3 regions of the Paenarthrobacter sp. PAE-2 genome follow, and region 1 is predicted to be linked to each of the others. Evidence: riboswitches for the same ligand, from Rfam matches in the RefSeq annotation. Region 1 holds a riboswitch; each other region holds the start of a gene.

Region 1 (5,224 bases):
CCCGGCTGCGACTGTTTCTGCTCCCTTGCCGCGGCCCCCTTATTTCTACATACTGTAGAAGCAGTAATAAGTTTTGGTCGCGCCCCCCCTGTAAGTTTCGCGGTGCGCCCCGTAGAGAGAACGAGCCACCCGATGTTTCTGGACAGACGCCGCTATCGTCCCTTTGCCATGGTCTTCGCGTCAGTGGTGGCTGGATTGTTTGGGGTGTCTGCGGCATCAGCGGCTGAACCGGCAACCCCGTCCCGGACGTTTGGGCCGCAGGTTGCGGTCCCCGGAGTGGTGTTTTTGAGTAAGCCCTTGGCAGTGAGCGTGGAAGCTCCACCCATCGAAAGGGTCCCCGCAGCTTCGGGGTTTCCGATTCCCGCTTCTGGCCCTGTGCATATTGATGCCGTCTTTTCCGTGGATCCGGCTGAGCCCGGAGTCGCGTCTCCAGCTCCGGTCCCCACGCAACCGAGCCTCCAACCACCCTCCGACGCCAATGCCCCTGTCACCATGGCCGTCGCAGCAGGAATTTTGCTGCTGGCGTTAGCCGGGTTCCTCTTTGCCAACCGGCGACGAAACAAAGGCCATGGAGGACCGTAACGCCCGTCCTGCCCTGCCCCGCAGGTCTGAACCCGGGGCCGGTTTCTGCTAACACCAGGGTGAGAGCAGCACAAGCATGGCGGATCCGGCATACCCTGCAACGGCTGCGCCCGGCACTGGCCAGTGGTTCAGCGGTGGACGGCCATCGTTCAGCGTCAAAGCCTCCGCCCGGCTCAGAGCGTTGAGCATCTGCGGCACAGCAGCGAAATCGGCGACAACGTCGGCGCAGTGACCGCAGCAGGAAAGATGCCGTTCGAATTCCCGGCACTCATGGCGGCTCAATGACCCGAGCACAAAAGCTGCGGCCCAGTCATGGTACGGATCCGGAACGGGCTCCTTCATTGATGTGACTCCTCGCCGGGTTGTTCTCGCATTTGGATTCTTGCCCACCCTGGGACCGGTGTCCCGCAGGTGATGGCTTGCCGTGCCTGCGCATCCCGTGGCGGGTGGGTGGTGACACCTACTTCGCGGAAAATTGTGCCAGTTCCCGTCCGAATTGTTCTTTGCTGTCCAGTTTGAGCATCTTGTCGTTGAGGAAGAAGGTCGGAGCGTCTTTCACGCCCAGGCCGGTGCCATCGGTGATGTCCTCCTTGACCCGCACCTTTGTCTTATCGTCGGTCACCGCGGAGTCGTAGGCGTCCATGTCCAGGCCCAGATCCTGGGCGTAGGACCGGAACAGCGATGCCTGTGACTCCTGCTTGCCGCTCCACTGGGGCTGGGTCTGGAACATTTTCGAGTACATCTGCTCATATTTGCCCTGCTGTGCTGCCGCTTCCACAGCCAGAGCGGCCGCGGCTGAGTTCCGGTCTGCGGGCTGGGGGAAGTAGCGGCTGACGAACGTGACCCGGTCCCCGTACTCCTTCTTCAGCTCCTCCACCAGCGGCTGGGCTTGCCTGCACGCTTGGCAGGCGAAATCCACGAACTCCACCAATTGCGCCTGCGCAGCTGCCGGAGAGGTGCTCCGGTGGCTGTCTTCGCGCACGAGTTCGACCCTCTGGGATGAGGGGGCTGGTGTGGAGGCGTCGGGCCTGTTAACGGCGAAGACCGTGTACCAGACCAGGCCGATTCCGATGAGGAAGACCAGCAGAACCCAGACAAAGACGCGGGTTTTCCTGATGGCAGTCATTTGCGGTGGCGATGTTTTTTCTAGCTTTATCACTGCGTGAAGGCTTTCTGGTGGCGACGGCCACGTGGGCCTGTCTGGTTAGCGATGGAAGGACCGGATTCGAAGAGCTGTTCCTGCCGTGGCCACAATGTGGTCCAGGAGGACCGGAATGCTTCCCGGCTGGAGTCGTAGCTGAGGCTACTGGAGGGGCTGGGTCGAGGATGCGGGGCTGCTTGGTTGATTGGGTACGCAGTCGCTGGCCGGCCCGGAGACATTATGGAAGCCGGGCGCGCAGTCGACGATTCTGTCCGTGCGGGGTTGAGCAAGCAGAACCAGAACCACGAGAACAACCATGGTGATGAACAGCCCGGCGAGAACGACGGCGATCCGGGCGGGGGATCTGCCGTGAATCTCTCCCATGGGACCCTCCGCAGCCATAGATTAAGCCTGCTGTCTTCTTCAGCAGATCTTCCCACGCTGGCACTGCGCGGCACACACCCTGACTCTGGGCCGCTCGAGGGAAGAGGACCTTCCCCACGCCCCGCCGTGCCTCGCGGGGCACCACGACCCGGGCAGGCTGTCACGGCTCTGCCACTGCACTGGAGATCAGGGACCTGAGGATGCTTTCATCGGCCAGGCCCAGGATTCTTGACGCTACCCGGCCCTGTTTGTCGATCACGAGCGTGGAGGGAACCGCCTGGGGTGGCACATACTGTGCCATCGCCAGAAGGATGCCGCCGTCCTTGTCCTGCATGCTGGGGTAGGTGACACCGAAGGTCCGCTCGAAAGCGACGGCGGTGGCTTCCTCGTCCCGGACGTTCACCCCGTAGAACCGCACCCCTTTGTCCTTGTTGCCTTCGGACAGGGCTTCCAGCCGTGGGGCTTCAAGCCTGCACGGTGCGCAGGCTGCGTACCAGAAGTTCAAGACGGTGACGCTGCCTCTCCAATCTGCCGAGTCGACCACGGTGCCGTCATAGAGTTTGCCTTTCAGGACGATGGGAGGCTTCCGGTCCGCGGCACTGTATTCAGTGACGGAACCGTCCCCGGCGATGTAGTTCTTGGTGTCCCCCGCCCTGGCCTGCTGCGACAGTTCATCACTGTTGCCGCACGCGGTCAGCAAGGTTCCCACCCCGGCCAGGAAGGACGAGATGACCAGACGCCGGCGGGACAGCAGCGGCGGTGACTTGGTTGCGCGGTGCAAGGAAGGAGGGCCGGCGCTTTGATAGTCAGACATAACCGTCCTTAGATAACGAATTTGTAACGTTCGGGTGTTTTTGGGTAGAGTTGCCGCAGACATACCCCCGACGGGTATGGGTATGACCGCTTCGCCAAACCCCGCCGGGCGGTTCATGGGCCATGAGTTTGAAGGCGGGGGCGGAGGACCCAGATACGGTGCAATGCTGCGCCTTGGGGTGAAGCCTGGCCCTGCGAACGCCCCTTTCAGGGACGCGCTCGGGGCAGGCCGGACAGTCCACTCGTCCGAATCCGACAGCTAACTTCGCCGGCGTCGAGAGGACCCCCGTTTTGCCTTCACGCCCCCAGCATGGCCGCCGCCGCGCGGCCCCCTCGCCCTCGTCCGTCCCGTCCTTGCGCGCTCTCGTGCCGTCCCTGTCCCGGCCTGGCCGGGGTGTGCAGTTCGGCGCTGCGGCAGCAGTGACTGGGTTGATTGCCATGTCGGCCCTTTCCGCGGCCCAGGCCAATCCGGGCGCCGCGGCCATTAACGAGGCGGCCGGCACCGTTGAAGAGCCTGCCGCCGCCGTAGAGCCGGTCGCAGCCCAGCCGGCAGTCACCGTCGTGGCCGACGCCGAGCTGGTCTTCGACCGGCCGGTGGTTTCGTCGAAGCCCGCCCCGGCAGCGTCTCCGGCACCCAAGGCCAAGGTGGTCGCTGCATCGGCTCCTGCCGCTCCCGCGTCTTCCCCGGCTGCCCCTTCCCAGGGCCTGAGCGCGCCCTTGGCGTCGATGAAGGTCAGTTCACCGTTCGGCCTGCGGGTTAATCCGCTGACGGGATCCACGGGTGAGTGGCACACCGGGATTGACCTGACCGGGGCTTGCAGCACCCCGGTGTTCGCTGCCGGGTCAGGAACCGTCGTGGAAGCCGGATGGAGCCAGTACGGCGGCGGCAACAGGATCGTCGTGGACCACGGCAATGGGTTGAAAACCACGTACAACCATCTGGCGAGCATCGGGGTTGCTGTCGGCCAGTCGGTGACCAAGGGTGCGCAGATCGCGGGAGTGGGAACCACGGGCGCTTCGACCGGGTGCCATCTGCATTTTGAGGTCATGGTCAATGACAAGACTGTGGATCCTTCTTCTTTCATCTAGCGGACCGTGGGTGAACATGCTGCCGCTGCCCTTGGCGGACGGGCTCAGGCATGTGGTGTGCCGCGCCCGTGAAGCGGTCCCTTGAGGTGTTCCCGGTTCAGCGCGTCCAGCTCTTCGTCGGTGAGTTCATCGAAAGAGCGGGCCTCGCGCCGGTCGCTGCGGGCGAAGCGGATGAACATCAGGATGATCAGTGGCAGGTCTACGGCTTCAGCCAGGAACCACAACAGGTCTCCTGCCAACTGCTGGTCACGCAGTGGATCCGGCAGCCAGGCGGGGTGTCCGATCAGGGCCTGTGTTGCCCCGTCCAGGACTTCCGGGCTGATGCGCATCAGCACCCCGGGCACGGCGTCGGCGACCAGTTCGATGAAAACGTAGATGAATTCAACGACGATCAAGGAAGTGACGTCCCTGGTCGAGCCGTCTTCCATGATCGGCACAGCCATTAGCATCCCCACCAACGGCACCAGGATGGTCAGCGTCGCGTCCCATAGCGGCTCGGTCCGCAACGGGTAGAACCAGGGTGTGAGGAAGAGGGTGAACAGGGCAAGGCCCAGCAGGGCTGCGACGACGGTGTTGCTCAGTGCCCGGATGGCTTTGTGGTCCAGAAAGGCCCTCAACCGGGCTTGCCCGGCCTGGCTGAGGGTCGCTTTGGCCAGCGTCAGAGGTTGGCCGGCGGCGAGGAACAGCGGCACGATGAAGAGGTAGGCGGTGACCTTCAGCGTGAAGGCCCAGCGCAGGTCGTGGCTGTAGGTTCCGGTGAAGCCGAAGCTAAGCACGCCAAAACCGCCCAGGCCCAGGACGTAGAAAATCACTGCCCGCCACCATGGCCAGGCTATCCCCCGCGCCGAGGCTGCGCGTAGTCCCTTGCTGTAGAGGATCCCTGCGCAGGCCATGACAAGGGCTGCGGGGATGTTCAGGGTCCAGGAAGCCAGGACGATGTCCAAGGGAGGCATGTTCAGCGTTTCCTGGTCTCTGCCCGGCCGGCGAGGAGGGCCCCTGCCAGAAACAGCGCCGCCGCGGTCGGGTAGCCTGCGTAGATGTCCAGGGCGAGGCTGGGACCCTGGCCTGAGGGTTCCAGGTGAAGGATCCAGTGCCAGATGGCCACCACCGCACCGGCGGCCATAACCAGCTGCCCGATGCGCACCAGCCGACGGTGGCGGCGGTAGCGTGCTTCGGGGTCTTCCTCGGGTTTGTCCTTTGTCATGGAATGTTCCT
Region 2 (5,224 bases), on a different contig from region 1:
TGGCGACGCTCCTGAAGCTCGTGGGGATGCCCTTGGTGGTCTGGGCGCTGGGGCGGTTCGTCTTCGGGCTCGAAGGGCAGCACCTCCTGGCGTTGGTCATCATGGGTGCGCTTCCCACGGCACAGAATGTGTTCCTTTTCGCTTCCCCGTACGGCCGTGGCACTGTTGTTGCGCGCGACGTCATCCTCCTGACCACAGTGCTCTGCGTGGGGGCCTTGCTGGTGGTCGCGTGGCTCTTGGGGTAGCGAAACATGTGACCGACCCGGGGGCGGAAGAACCGGGTGGCAGAACAGTCGGGTGGCAGAACAGAAGGCAGGAACCTTTGCTGGGTCCCTGCCTTCTCAGGTTCACACTCGTTTGTTAGCGGCGCCCGTCAGAAACGGCGCAACCGCTGGTGGCTCCAGCGGCCCATCCGATGGCGGAAAGTGGCCGTCCGGCTGCTGCAGCAGTACCGGCCGTGCCAGCCGATGTGGGTGGTGGTCCGGGGCATGCGGGTGCTCACTTGAGGACCCCCTTGGCTGCGTCGAGCAGGCCGTCCACGTCCAGGCTCGGAGCCTCCGTCGGTGTGCTGGACTTAGGGTCGGAGCCCGGCTTCGGGGAGTCGCTGGGCCGCGGCTTGGAAGTCTGCGTCGTCGTCGGCGTGGGCGTTGGGGTGGTGGTTGGCGTCGGTGGCGTCGTCGTAGGAGGCGTCGTGCTCGGCGAAGGCGCCGTGATGTTGTCCGACGGCGGTGCCGGCTGGCTCGGAACGGGCGACGTCACGCCCGGTACCGGAACCACGGCCGAAGGGGCGTTGGACGGAACCCACTTGGGGTCGGCCAACGAAACCTGCGGCGTCGGAGTGGACGACGGCGGTGCTGCCGCCGGTGGAGCGGCTTCGACGGCGGACTGCCCGGTGTCCGTCGTAGCGGCCGACGTCGAGGACGCGGTGGAGTAAGACGGCGTCGGGCCAGGAGTGGCAGAGCCCGTTGCCCGGCCCTCACCGCCATTGTTGGCGCCGCTGGCCTGGTTCTGGGTGTCCTGGCCGAAGACCGGCAGGTCCAAGGCTTGGCTTACCGTGCCCACCGTGAGAACCAGGCCCAGTGCTCCGGCGACCACCGCCATGCGCTGGCTCATGGTCTTCACGGACGCTGCCTTGGTCAGGACGGCATGGGGTTCCTTGGTGAAGGAAGAGGAAGCAAAGGAACCAAAGGCCGACTTCGCAGCATTGCGTCCTGCAGCGGCTCGTCCTGCCGCAGGGCGTGCGCCGTCGTGCTGGCCCCGGGCGGTCTTGCGACTGGCCAATCCGGCGGCGGCTGTAGCGTCAGCGGCGATCCGGGCCGGCGTCTTGGGCTGGGCGGTCCCGGCCTCGGCGGCAACGTGCGCCGAAACCACCGGAATAGCGGCAGTCGCGGGCTCGGCCTCAGCGGCAGGCTCCGCCGGTGTGGCCTTCACCAGGGGGATGGCGGCCGTGGGCGGTCCGGGCGTGGTGGACTCCGAGCGCGGAGGAGCGGCAACTACCGGGATGGCTTCGGTGCGCGGCTCTTCGGTGGGGGATTCAGCGGGGGTTTCGGAGCCGGGCTCTGCACTCGGTGCAGCTTCCGGAGCCACGACTGCCTGGGCCGCGCGCTCGCGTTCCATCGCCCGACGCTGCGCTCGTGTCATGGGCGCAGGGGTGGGGTCGGTCGCGGTGGCGGGTGCCGCCGTCGTGCTTTCTATTTCGGTGGCCGGACCGCTGGGCTGGGCCCGACGGCGTCCGGTTGGCTTGGTGGGCTGGCCGTCCCCTTGGGCACGGCGCGGCTGATCCATGGTTGGGGACATGGTGTTTGCCTCTCAACGCCTGCGAGGTTAGCTGTCGGGTTCGGACGAGGCCGTCCGGCCGCACGTGGCGGCTTCACCCCAAGGGCCTGCGGGGAACAGGCCCGGGAACTCTGGGTCCCCCGTCTCTGCCGCGGGTCTGGCGGGATTCCGGGATGCGGCAGAGCTCGGCGTCAGCCCGGAAGCGGCCCAGCGGAGATACGGGTCGCCCTACGAAGTTACAGCAGCAGGGAAGTAAAGTCACATTAATGTAACGAACGGTACATGAGGGCCGGCAGCGCCCGCGCTGACGGACGGACGCGCCACACACTGTCCACATATCCCTGCTGAACACTAGCTTTCGGCGTCTACCGGCCGGTAGACATGAGCTATGGACCTACCCGTGATGCCACCCGTTTCGCCCATGCTCGCCAAATCCGTGCCCAACATTCCCGAGGTTGGGCACTACGAACCCAAATGGGACGGGTTCCGGACCATCGTCTTCAGGGACGGGGATGACGTCATCCTGGGCAGCCGCAACGAGAAACCCATGACCCGGTACTTCCCCGAGCTGGTGGAGGCGTTGAAGAAGAACCTGCCGGAGAAGTGCGTGGTGGATGGAGAGATCATCCTCATTTCCGGCAACCGGCTCGACTTCGAAGGACTGCAGCAGCGCATCCACCCCGCCGACAGCCGCGTCCGGATGCTTGCAGAGAAGACGCCGTCCTCCTTCGTCGGGTTCGACCTCCTGGCCCTCGGGGACGAAGACCTCACCGGCCGGCCGTTCTCCGAGCGCCGCGCTGCGCTGGAAAAGGCGCTCGCCGATGCCGAGCCGCCCGTCTACGTGACGCCTGCGGTCACCGACCTCGAGCGGGCACAGGAATGGTTCGTGCAGCTTGAGGGAGCAGGGCTCGACGGCGTGCTGTCCAAACCGCTCGACGGCACCTACCAGCCGAACAAGCGGGTGATGTTCAAGACCAAGCATGAACGGACGGCGGACTGCGTGGTGGCCGGTTTCCGTTGGCACAAGACGGCGGACGTCGTGGGGTCGATGCTGCTGGGGCTCTATGACGATTCCGGCAAACTCCACCACGTTGGAGTGGTGGCCGCCTTCCCCATGGCGAAGCGGAAGGCGATGGTGGCCGAGTTGGAGCCGTACCAGGTGGAGATCGCGGACCACCCCTGGGGAGAGTGGGCCAGCCAGGAAACCGGAGCGGCGGTTGGTTCGAGGATGCCGGGGGCCCAAAGCCGCTGGAGTGCCGGCAAGGACTTTTCTTTTGTTCCGCTGCGGCCCGAGCTGGTGATCGAAGTGGCGTACGACTACATGGAAGGAGACCGGTTCCGGCACACCACGCAGTTCCGCAGGTGGCGGCCGGACCGGACTCCCGAAAGCTGCACGTACTCACAACTGGAGGAGCCGGCCGACTATAACCTCGGCGAGATCCTCAAGCTGCAGTAGGGGAGCTCTATTCCTCGTGCCCTTGGTCCGTGCTCATGCTGTCTTCCGCTGGAGGCGTTTCTCCTGGGGGCACTCCGCCGCCGGGTTCAAGCCCTGTGACGTTGCCGTTGTCCGGATCCGGGTTGGCTGATGCGGCGGGATCGCGGTCTTCGTCCTGCCTCATGTCCGGGTCCTCGTGGATGCTGTCGGGCTCGGCCGCACCGGACACTCCGAAGGTCTGCGGATCGTCTTCCGGGTCATAGCTTGTCATGGTCAAACCCCTTCCTAAGCAAACTTACTATTTGGCTTGCCCTGCCAGCCTAACCGTGTCCCGTCCAACGCAACAAGGGGCGTGCCGTCGTCGTGCGCCTATGCCTGGGTGCGGTCCGATGTAGCAGCGACGAAGCTCCGGATCGCGTCCGCAACGGCCTTCGGCCTCATGTGCTGGGCCACGTGTCCCACCCCCGGAATCTCCACCAGCCTGCCCTGGGGAACAGCGCGGGAGAGCCGAAGCGACCATTCGGGTCCTGCTACGTGGTCGCGGCTGCCGCGCAGGATCAGCACGGGGTTTCCGATGCGGCCCAGACGTTGCTCGGTGGGGTAGTCCATCATCACGGACAACTCCGTGAGGTACCAGCGGGGGCCGCACAGGAAGTAGTCGGAGACGACGATCCAATTGGAAGAAGGGCTCTCGCGAAGGAGTCCATCCAGGAAGAGGGCCAGCGATTGCCGCCGTACGTTCTTGTGCTTCGAATCCACCACAGGACCCATCAGAACCACGTGCGAGGCCTGCTCCGGTGCGTGGAGCGCAGCCTCGATGGCGAACTGGACGCCCATGGAGTGGCCCACCAGCACGTAGGAAGTGATGCCCTTCGCTTTCAGCGTCTCCGCAATGAAGGCCCCGTATTCCTCGGCCGTGACTTGGTGGTCCGGTGTGGGCGTGCCCGCAAAACCCGGAAGGTCGAATGAGTACGTCGGCGAACCAGCGGCAAGGACGGCGTGGAGACGCGCAAGGTAACGGTGTGAGACGCCGATGCCGTGAATCAGGATGTACACGGGGCTGTCCGGGGAGCCGGGCGATGGCTGCGAGCCGGGCGGCGGGGTTCCGTTGGTCCAGAGGATGCGGCCCGTAAGCCCGCCGGTTTCCACGTCCTCCGAACACAGGGGCGTGCGGCGTATCAATCGTCCTCGCACCCGGTTCTACTCCCGCGCGGGGTCGTCGGACCCGGCTGATTCATCCGCGCTCTGGTGAACGTCGGCAGCGTTGGCCGCTTCCCGGCGTCGGGCGATCTTTGATTCCGTCCACATCGCGACGGCGACGAACACAACGCACGCGAACATGAACGTGGCTACGAAGTTCAATCCCATGGCCGAACCAAGGGGTGCGGCAACAGCCATGGCGGCCGCTCCGGCCACGATATGCCACCCCTTGAAATTTCCCACCAAATAAGCGTAACCCCGGCGTTTGCGGCACTCCGCCTCTTGGCCGGGATCGTTGCTTGATCCTTATCACCACGCCCTGTCTACGGCGTGTCGTCAGGTCCTGTGGCTTCCTCTGCCGCACTGGCCGCGGCTTCCTTGCGCTTCTGCTTTTCCAGCCAGGCCATGATCGCAGCCTGCCGGATACGGCGATGGGTTCCCCGGTACTCCACGGGGATTTCGCCGCGGTCGGTCATATTACGCAGGTAAGTGTGCGAAATCCCGGCAAGCTCAGCTGCCTGGGAGGTGGTGAGCATTTCCTCGACACTGCTGACGGTTACGGTTTCGCCCCTGCTGAGCCGCGCGAGGAGGTCGACGACGGCGTCCTTCGCCTGCTCGGGCAGGCGGTGGACGGTGCCATCGACGAACACAGTGATGTCGTTGCTGTCCTGGAGCGAGCGTGCCAGGTTCCGGGCGTCATCGGCGGGAAGGCCGGCCGTGACGCGGGGAGCTATCAATGCCATGGCAGAAGCCTAGCGCGGCTGCACCCCAAGGCGGTGTCGTATGCCGGTTCGCCCGATTCGACGATTCGCT
Region 3 (5,224 bases), on a different contig from region 1:
TTCGCGGTGCCCGCGTTCCTCGAGGGGGCGTTCATGGTCGGGCACGCCCACGGGCCAGTCCGCCTTGGCGTGGCGCATGATCACAAGCCGTCTCAGGTGGTGGTCGCTCATCCAAATACCTTATAGCCGCGGCAGGCAGATGCTCACTGACCAGACAAAACGAAAGGCGGCACATTCCCTCAGCGCTGTGGTTACTCGAGTGAGCACTGGCGCAGAGGGATGTGCCGCCTCCCGGCAGTCACAGGATCAGATCGAGTATTCCGGAGCGGCCCAGACGATGACCTCGGGGTGCTCGTAGAAACGGTAGCCCTGGCCGCGGACTGTGCGGACGGTGTTGGCGAGGCGGCCCAGCTTGGAGCGGAGACGACGGATGTGGACGTCGATGGTGCGCTCGTTGGGGACTTCCTCGGCGTTCCGCCACAGGCCTTCGAGGAGCTCGTCACGGCCCACCGTGCGGGTGCCGTTCTCCACGAGGTAGTTGAGGAGTTCGAATTCCTTGAATGTCAGGTTCAGCGATTCGCCGTCGAGGTGGACTTCGCGGCGGGCGAGGTCGATGAGTACACCGGACGGGCGCGCTTCCTGCTGGGGCGCCGGACGTGCGGCTTCGGTGCGCTGGCGTGCGGCGACGGTGGGGTCACCGAACGTGGAACGTACGACGTCGAGCGCGGACCCGGGTGCGCTGGCGGGAGCAACGGCGACGGCGGCATAGCTTTCCGCGCCGGTCACGAGCGACTGGGCGTAAGCACGGATTTCCTGGGCCAGCTTGGCAATGGAGGTCCCGGCAGCAGCTGCGGTCTCTTCGTCAATGCCCATGTAGAGCACGAATCCGCGGGCTACGTTGTCGTTGGCCACGGGCCGGAGACGCTCGGACTGGGCCACCACCGGAGTGGGTGCCGTCATGGCTGCGGGCTCGGTAGCGGCAGGCACGGCGCGCAACTGTCCGTAGGAGTTCGGGTTGTAGCCCTGGGGAACGTAGCCCGGAGCCTGCTGGGCAGCAGCCTGGGCACCGGGTGCGTAACCGGGGCGGTTACCGAAACCGGGGCGGAGGCCGGCGTTGGAAGCGGCCTTGTTGGCGTTACGGACGGAGATGTGGACGTATCCGGATGCAACTGACATGGAGTGCTTACCTCAAAAGTGAATAGCCGTCATCGCGGCTTCGAATGCTGGTGTCCCCGCAATGAGTTTGGGGAGGGGCGCCCAACGGTGGGCTAGGGGGCGAATGCCTGAAACTTTTCTGGGGTGGGAAGTTAGGCTTGCATTCGACAACAGCGGGACTCGTCGCCAGCGGGTGTGCTGGAGAAGATTGCTGCGGCTGCAGGTGCTGTTGAGTTCTTGTTCACATTGGAAGTGTGCAACGTAACAATGGCAACACGCAAGTAACAAAGGGCGGAAACGTCCACATTCTGAGATAAGCGCGAGTATTGTGCCGCAAATCACAATTCAGCGGATTGCAAAAATGAATGCGGTTTTGTTCGGTCAAGGGCAGAAATAATGCGTTCTGACTGAACTTTCTTCGATCAATGGGACATGATGCCCCTCTGGATTCCCGCGAGCGCCCGACCAGCGGAATCTCACGATCTGAAACGGATGCTGTCCAATCGAAGCGGACGCCAAGCTCGTTATTCAGGCTTCCAATCTGCTAGAAGGCTTCGACTGCCACCTGCGAACCCCTGGGCAGCTCAGTGCCCCGATGATCGCGGCGCCGTGGCACATCCTGACCCGCACTTCCTTAGGGCACATCCCAAGCGCGGCGAATCCGGCAAGGCGACGCACCGGCGTCGTGATCTCTGTTACCTAAATGTGACTTTCGCTTGAACCTCCTGTACCGTCGAACGAGTGGGTCGCCCCAACATTGGCCCGCACCCGGGATGCGCCGAGCTCTGCCACTTCCCGGAGTTCCGTTCTGATTTCGAGGCAGAGACGGGGGACCCAGAGTCTCCGGGCCAGGCATTGCGCCGGCCCTTGGGGTGAAGCCGCAGCTACACGCGCGGCCGGATGACCTCATCCGAACCCGACAGCTAACTCCGCAGGCGCTGAGAGGTAATCACGCATGTCTGAATTCAAGGATCAGTCGCGCCATGAGGCGCGTCACCGTGACGAGAACAACGCTCACCTGACCAAGTCGCAGAATGTCCTGAAGAACGCTGCCCGCCAGGGCAGGACCGGCCACCGCATGTCGGTAGCAGCCGGCGTCGTCGCAGCCGCGCTGGGCGTTGCATCGCTCGGGCAGGCCGCAAACGCCGCGTTCAACCTTCCGGAGATGAGCCAGGCAGCACAGACCCAGGCTTCGGTCCAGGTGGACCCGCAGACCCGCGAGAACGCTGCCGCTGAGGCCGCTGCCCAGGCTGAGGCCGCCAAGCGCGCCGCTGCTGAAAAGGCCGCAGCTGCCAAGGCCGCCGCCGAAAAGGCTGCTGCGGAGAAGGCTGCCGCCGAAAAGGCTGCAGCTGACAAGGCCGCCGCCGAGCAGGCTGCTGCTGCCCAGGCTGCCGCTGAGAAGGCTGCAGCCGACGCCGCCGCCAAGGCCGCTGCGGACAAGGCTGCTGCAGAAGCTGCTGCCGCCGCTGCCGCCCCCAAGGCCGTTGACGATCCTGCCGCTGCGAAGGCCTACGCTGCCAGCATCCTGGCCAACTACGGCTGGGGTCCGGGTGAAATGACCGCCCTGAACACGCTGTGGGAAAAGGAATCGAACTGGCGCACCACTGCCACCAACGCTTCCAGCGGTGCTTACGGCATTGTCCAGTCGTTGCCGGCCGGCAAGATGGCTTCCGCCGGTGCTGACTGGCAGACCAACTACCAGACCCAGATCAAGTGGGGCCTGAACTACATCAAGGAACGCTACGGTTCGCCGTCGGCAGCCCTGGCATTCCACCTGGCCAACAACTGGTACTAAACCCGGACGTTGCCTGAGAAGCCGCTCCCGTTGCCCCCACACGCACCAGTACCTACTGGAGCGGATGGCGGAAACGGGGGCGGCTTTGGCGTTTAACTAGGCTTCGGGTTCCTGCTCCACCGCAGCGCGTACGGCTGCGATGGACGCCGCCACATCCGCGTCGTCCGTGGACCAGTTGCTGACGGAGATCCGCAGGATATCCCGGCCCTGCCAGGAAGACCCTGACATCCATACGGCGCCTTCTGCCATGAGCCGCTGGGTGATCCTGCGCGTACGTTCGTCGCTCCCGAAAGTCACCGAGACTTGCGTGAACACCACGTCATTGAGCACTTCCACCCCGGGGATCGAGGATAGGCCGTCAGCGAGCGCCCGCGCGTTCTCGGCCAGCCGCTCCACCATGTCGATGACACCGTTCCGGCCCAATTGGCGCAGGGCAGCCCACACCGGAATACCGCGGGCGCGGCGGGACATCTCCGGAACTTTCTCGAAAGGATCCCCCGGCCCGGCATCCGTCGCTATCAGGTAACTCGTATGAACGCTGAAGGCCCGCCTCATGGCTTCGGGGCGGGCCACGATTGCCAGACCGCAATCGTAAGGAACGTTGAGTGTCTTATGGGCATCGGTGGCCCAGGAATCGGCGAGCTCCACACCTGCCAAGCGTTCCCGCAGTTTGGGACTCGCAGCCGCCCATAAACCAAAGGCGCCGTCCACGTGGACCCACGCACCACGGTCGCGGGCCACGGCGATGGAGTCAGCCATGGGATCGAAGGCACCCGAGTGCAGGTTGCCCGCCTGGAGGCATACGATCGCCGGGCCGGGTTGCTCTCCCATGGCGTCCTCCAGCGCGTCGGGCAGGATCCTGCCTTCCCTGTCTGCGTCCACGGGAACGCACGACCCCAAGCCCAGATACCTCAAAGCGAGGTCAACCGCAGCGTGCCGCTCCCGCCCAGCAAACACCGTGATCCTCGGCGCCCCGGACAGGCCGAGGCCTTCCAAGTCCCAGCCGGCCTCGTCCATCAGGTGCTGCCTTCCCGCGGCAAGCCCGACGAAGTTGGCGGTCGTGGCGCCCGTGGTGAAGCCGACGTCGGAGGTAGCGGGCAAGTGCAGCAAGTCAAGCAACCAATCGGCCGCAGATTCCTCGATCGCTGCCGCCGCCGGGGTGGCAAAACGCAGGCCTGCGTTTTGGTCCCACGCGGAGACAAGCCAATCCGCCGCCATGGCAGCCGGCAAAGTGCCGCCCATGACCCAGCCGTAGAAACGTCCGGACTGGATGGCCATCAGTCCCGGTTCGGCCAGTGCAGCCAGCTCATCAACGACGGCGGCGGCATCGGCAGGTTCGTCGGGGAGCCGCGGCAGGATGCTTGCGGCGACCTGGTCGGCGTCGGACTTTGGGCGGACTGAACGGGTGGGCACCGACGCGAGCCAATTGGTGGCGTGCACCATGGCACGCTCCAATGCAGCACCGTATGCCTCCGGCAACGCAGACATGCGCACAGCCTACTCCCGCCCGGCCGGGTGGAACAGGGCTAGAACGTGAGCGTGATGACGTGGCCGCCGTCGTCGTGCCTCACTGCCTCCACGGTCACCGCCGAGTAGTCGGGAATCCGCCACATGCCAGGCTCCAGTTCCGCTTGGTGCGCGGCGGCCTTGCCTACCACCACTGTCCGCATCCCGGCGGCCCTTGCTGCGGCAATGCCTGCGGGTGCGTCCTCGAAAACCACGACGTCGGCCGGTTCGGCACCGAGCAAGGCCGCGGCTTTGAGGTATCCCTGCGGATGCGGCTTGCCGCGTGTTACGGCTTCGGCGGTGACCGCCGTCGAAGGCATGGCGAGTCCGGCGGCCTGCATGCGGATATCGGCGAGGATGCGGTCGGCCGAAGTGACCAGTGCGATGGCCTCGTCCGGAAGAGCTTCGAGCAGGGCCTCAGCTCCCGGCAAGGCAATGATGCCGTCTGTACGGTTGCGTTCCATCTCGCCGAGTTCGGCGGTGAGGGCAACGACGTCGGCATCCGCCGGGGCGTATCGGCGCACCGTGTCGCCGGCCTGGACGCCGTGGGAGGTCCGCAGGATCTCGGTGTAGTCAAGCCCGTAGCGTTCTGCGAACTCCAGCCAGACCTGCTCTACTACGGCCGTCGAATCCACCAGCGTTCCGTCCATGTCGAAGAGGACGGCGCGAACGGTGAGGGTTTGCCGGGTTTGTCCCGGACCGGGCTGTGCGGCAGGAAGGATCATGGTTCCATCCTGCCGCACAGTGAGCCTGCGTTGGTTACCCGTTGGGCCGCTGCGGGAGGTACTGCACCGCCCACTTATTGCCGTCGGGGTCGGCGAAGTACAC

Evidence for each region. Region 1 has a riboswitch for cyclic di-AMP ahead of OCL88_RS12145 (M23 family metallopeptidase). Riboswitches for the same ligand answer to the same signal wherever they lie in the genome.
Region 2: another riboswitch for cyclic di-AMP. It lies ahead of OCL88_RS19280 (hypothetical protein); the one in region 1 lies ahead of OCL88_RS12145 (M23 family metallopeptidase).
Region 3: another riboswitch for cyclic di-AMP. It lies ahead of OCL88_RS13775 (hypothetical protein); the one in region 1 lies ahead of OCL88_RS12145 (M23 family metallopeptidase).

What each region holds. Positions count from the first base shown of each region.
Region 1 covers NZ_JAPDNV010000017.1:8,154-13,377, reverse strand. The annotation lists gene OCL88_RS12165 (hypothetical protein) at 631-924, opposite strand; gene OCL88_RS12160 (DsbA family protein) at 1,043-1,708, opposite strand; gene OCL88_RS12155 (hypothetical protein) at 1,886-2,107, opposite strand; gene OCL88_RS12150 (TlpA family protein disulfide reductase) at 2,268-2,921, opposite strand; cyclic di-AMP (ydaO/yuaA leader) riboswitch at 3,004-3,206, shown strand; gene OCL88_RS12145 (M23 family metallopeptidase) at 3,359-4,009, shown strand; gene OCL88_RS12140 (cytochrome c oxidase assembly protein) at 4,054-4,962, opposite strand; gene OCL88_RS12135 (hypothetical protein) at 4,965-5,213, opposite strand.
Region 2 covers NZ_JAPDNV010000051.1:12,977-18,200, reverse strand. The annotation lists gene OCL88_RS19285 (AEC family transporter) at 1-245, shown strand, start outside; gene OCL88_RS19280 (hypothetical protein) at 499-1,797, opposite strand; cyclic di-AMP (ydaO/yuaA leader) riboswitch at 1,802-1,949, opposite strand; gene OCL88_RS19275 (ATP-dependent DNA ligase) at 2,165-3,232, shown strand; gene OCL88_RS19270 (DUF6480 family protein) at 3,240-3,482, opposite strand; gene OCL88_RS19265 (alpha/beta fold hydrolase) at 3,581-4,393, opposite strand; gene OCL88_RS19260 (hypothetical protein) at 4,412-4,654, opposite strand; gene OCL88_RS19255 (helix-turn-helix domain-containing protein) at 4,735-5,154, opposite strand.
Region 3 covers NZ_JAPDNV010000021.1:43,730-48,953, reverse strand. The annotation lists gene OCL88_RS13785 (SixA phosphatase family protein) at 1-111, opposite strand, end outside; gene OCL88_RS13780 (winged helix-turn-helix domain-containing protein) at 247-1,116, opposite strand; cyclic di-AMP (ydaO/yuaA leader) riboswitch at 1,892-2,045, shown strand; gene OCL88_RS13775 (hypothetical protein) at 2,051-2,890, shown strand; gene OCL88_RS13770 (pyridoxal phosphate-dependent decarboxylase family protein) at 2,987-4,378, opposite strand; gene OCL88_RS13765 (HAD-IA family hydrolase) at 4,417-5,121, opposite strand; gene OCL88_RS13760 (VOC family protein) at 5,156-5,224, opposite strand, start outside.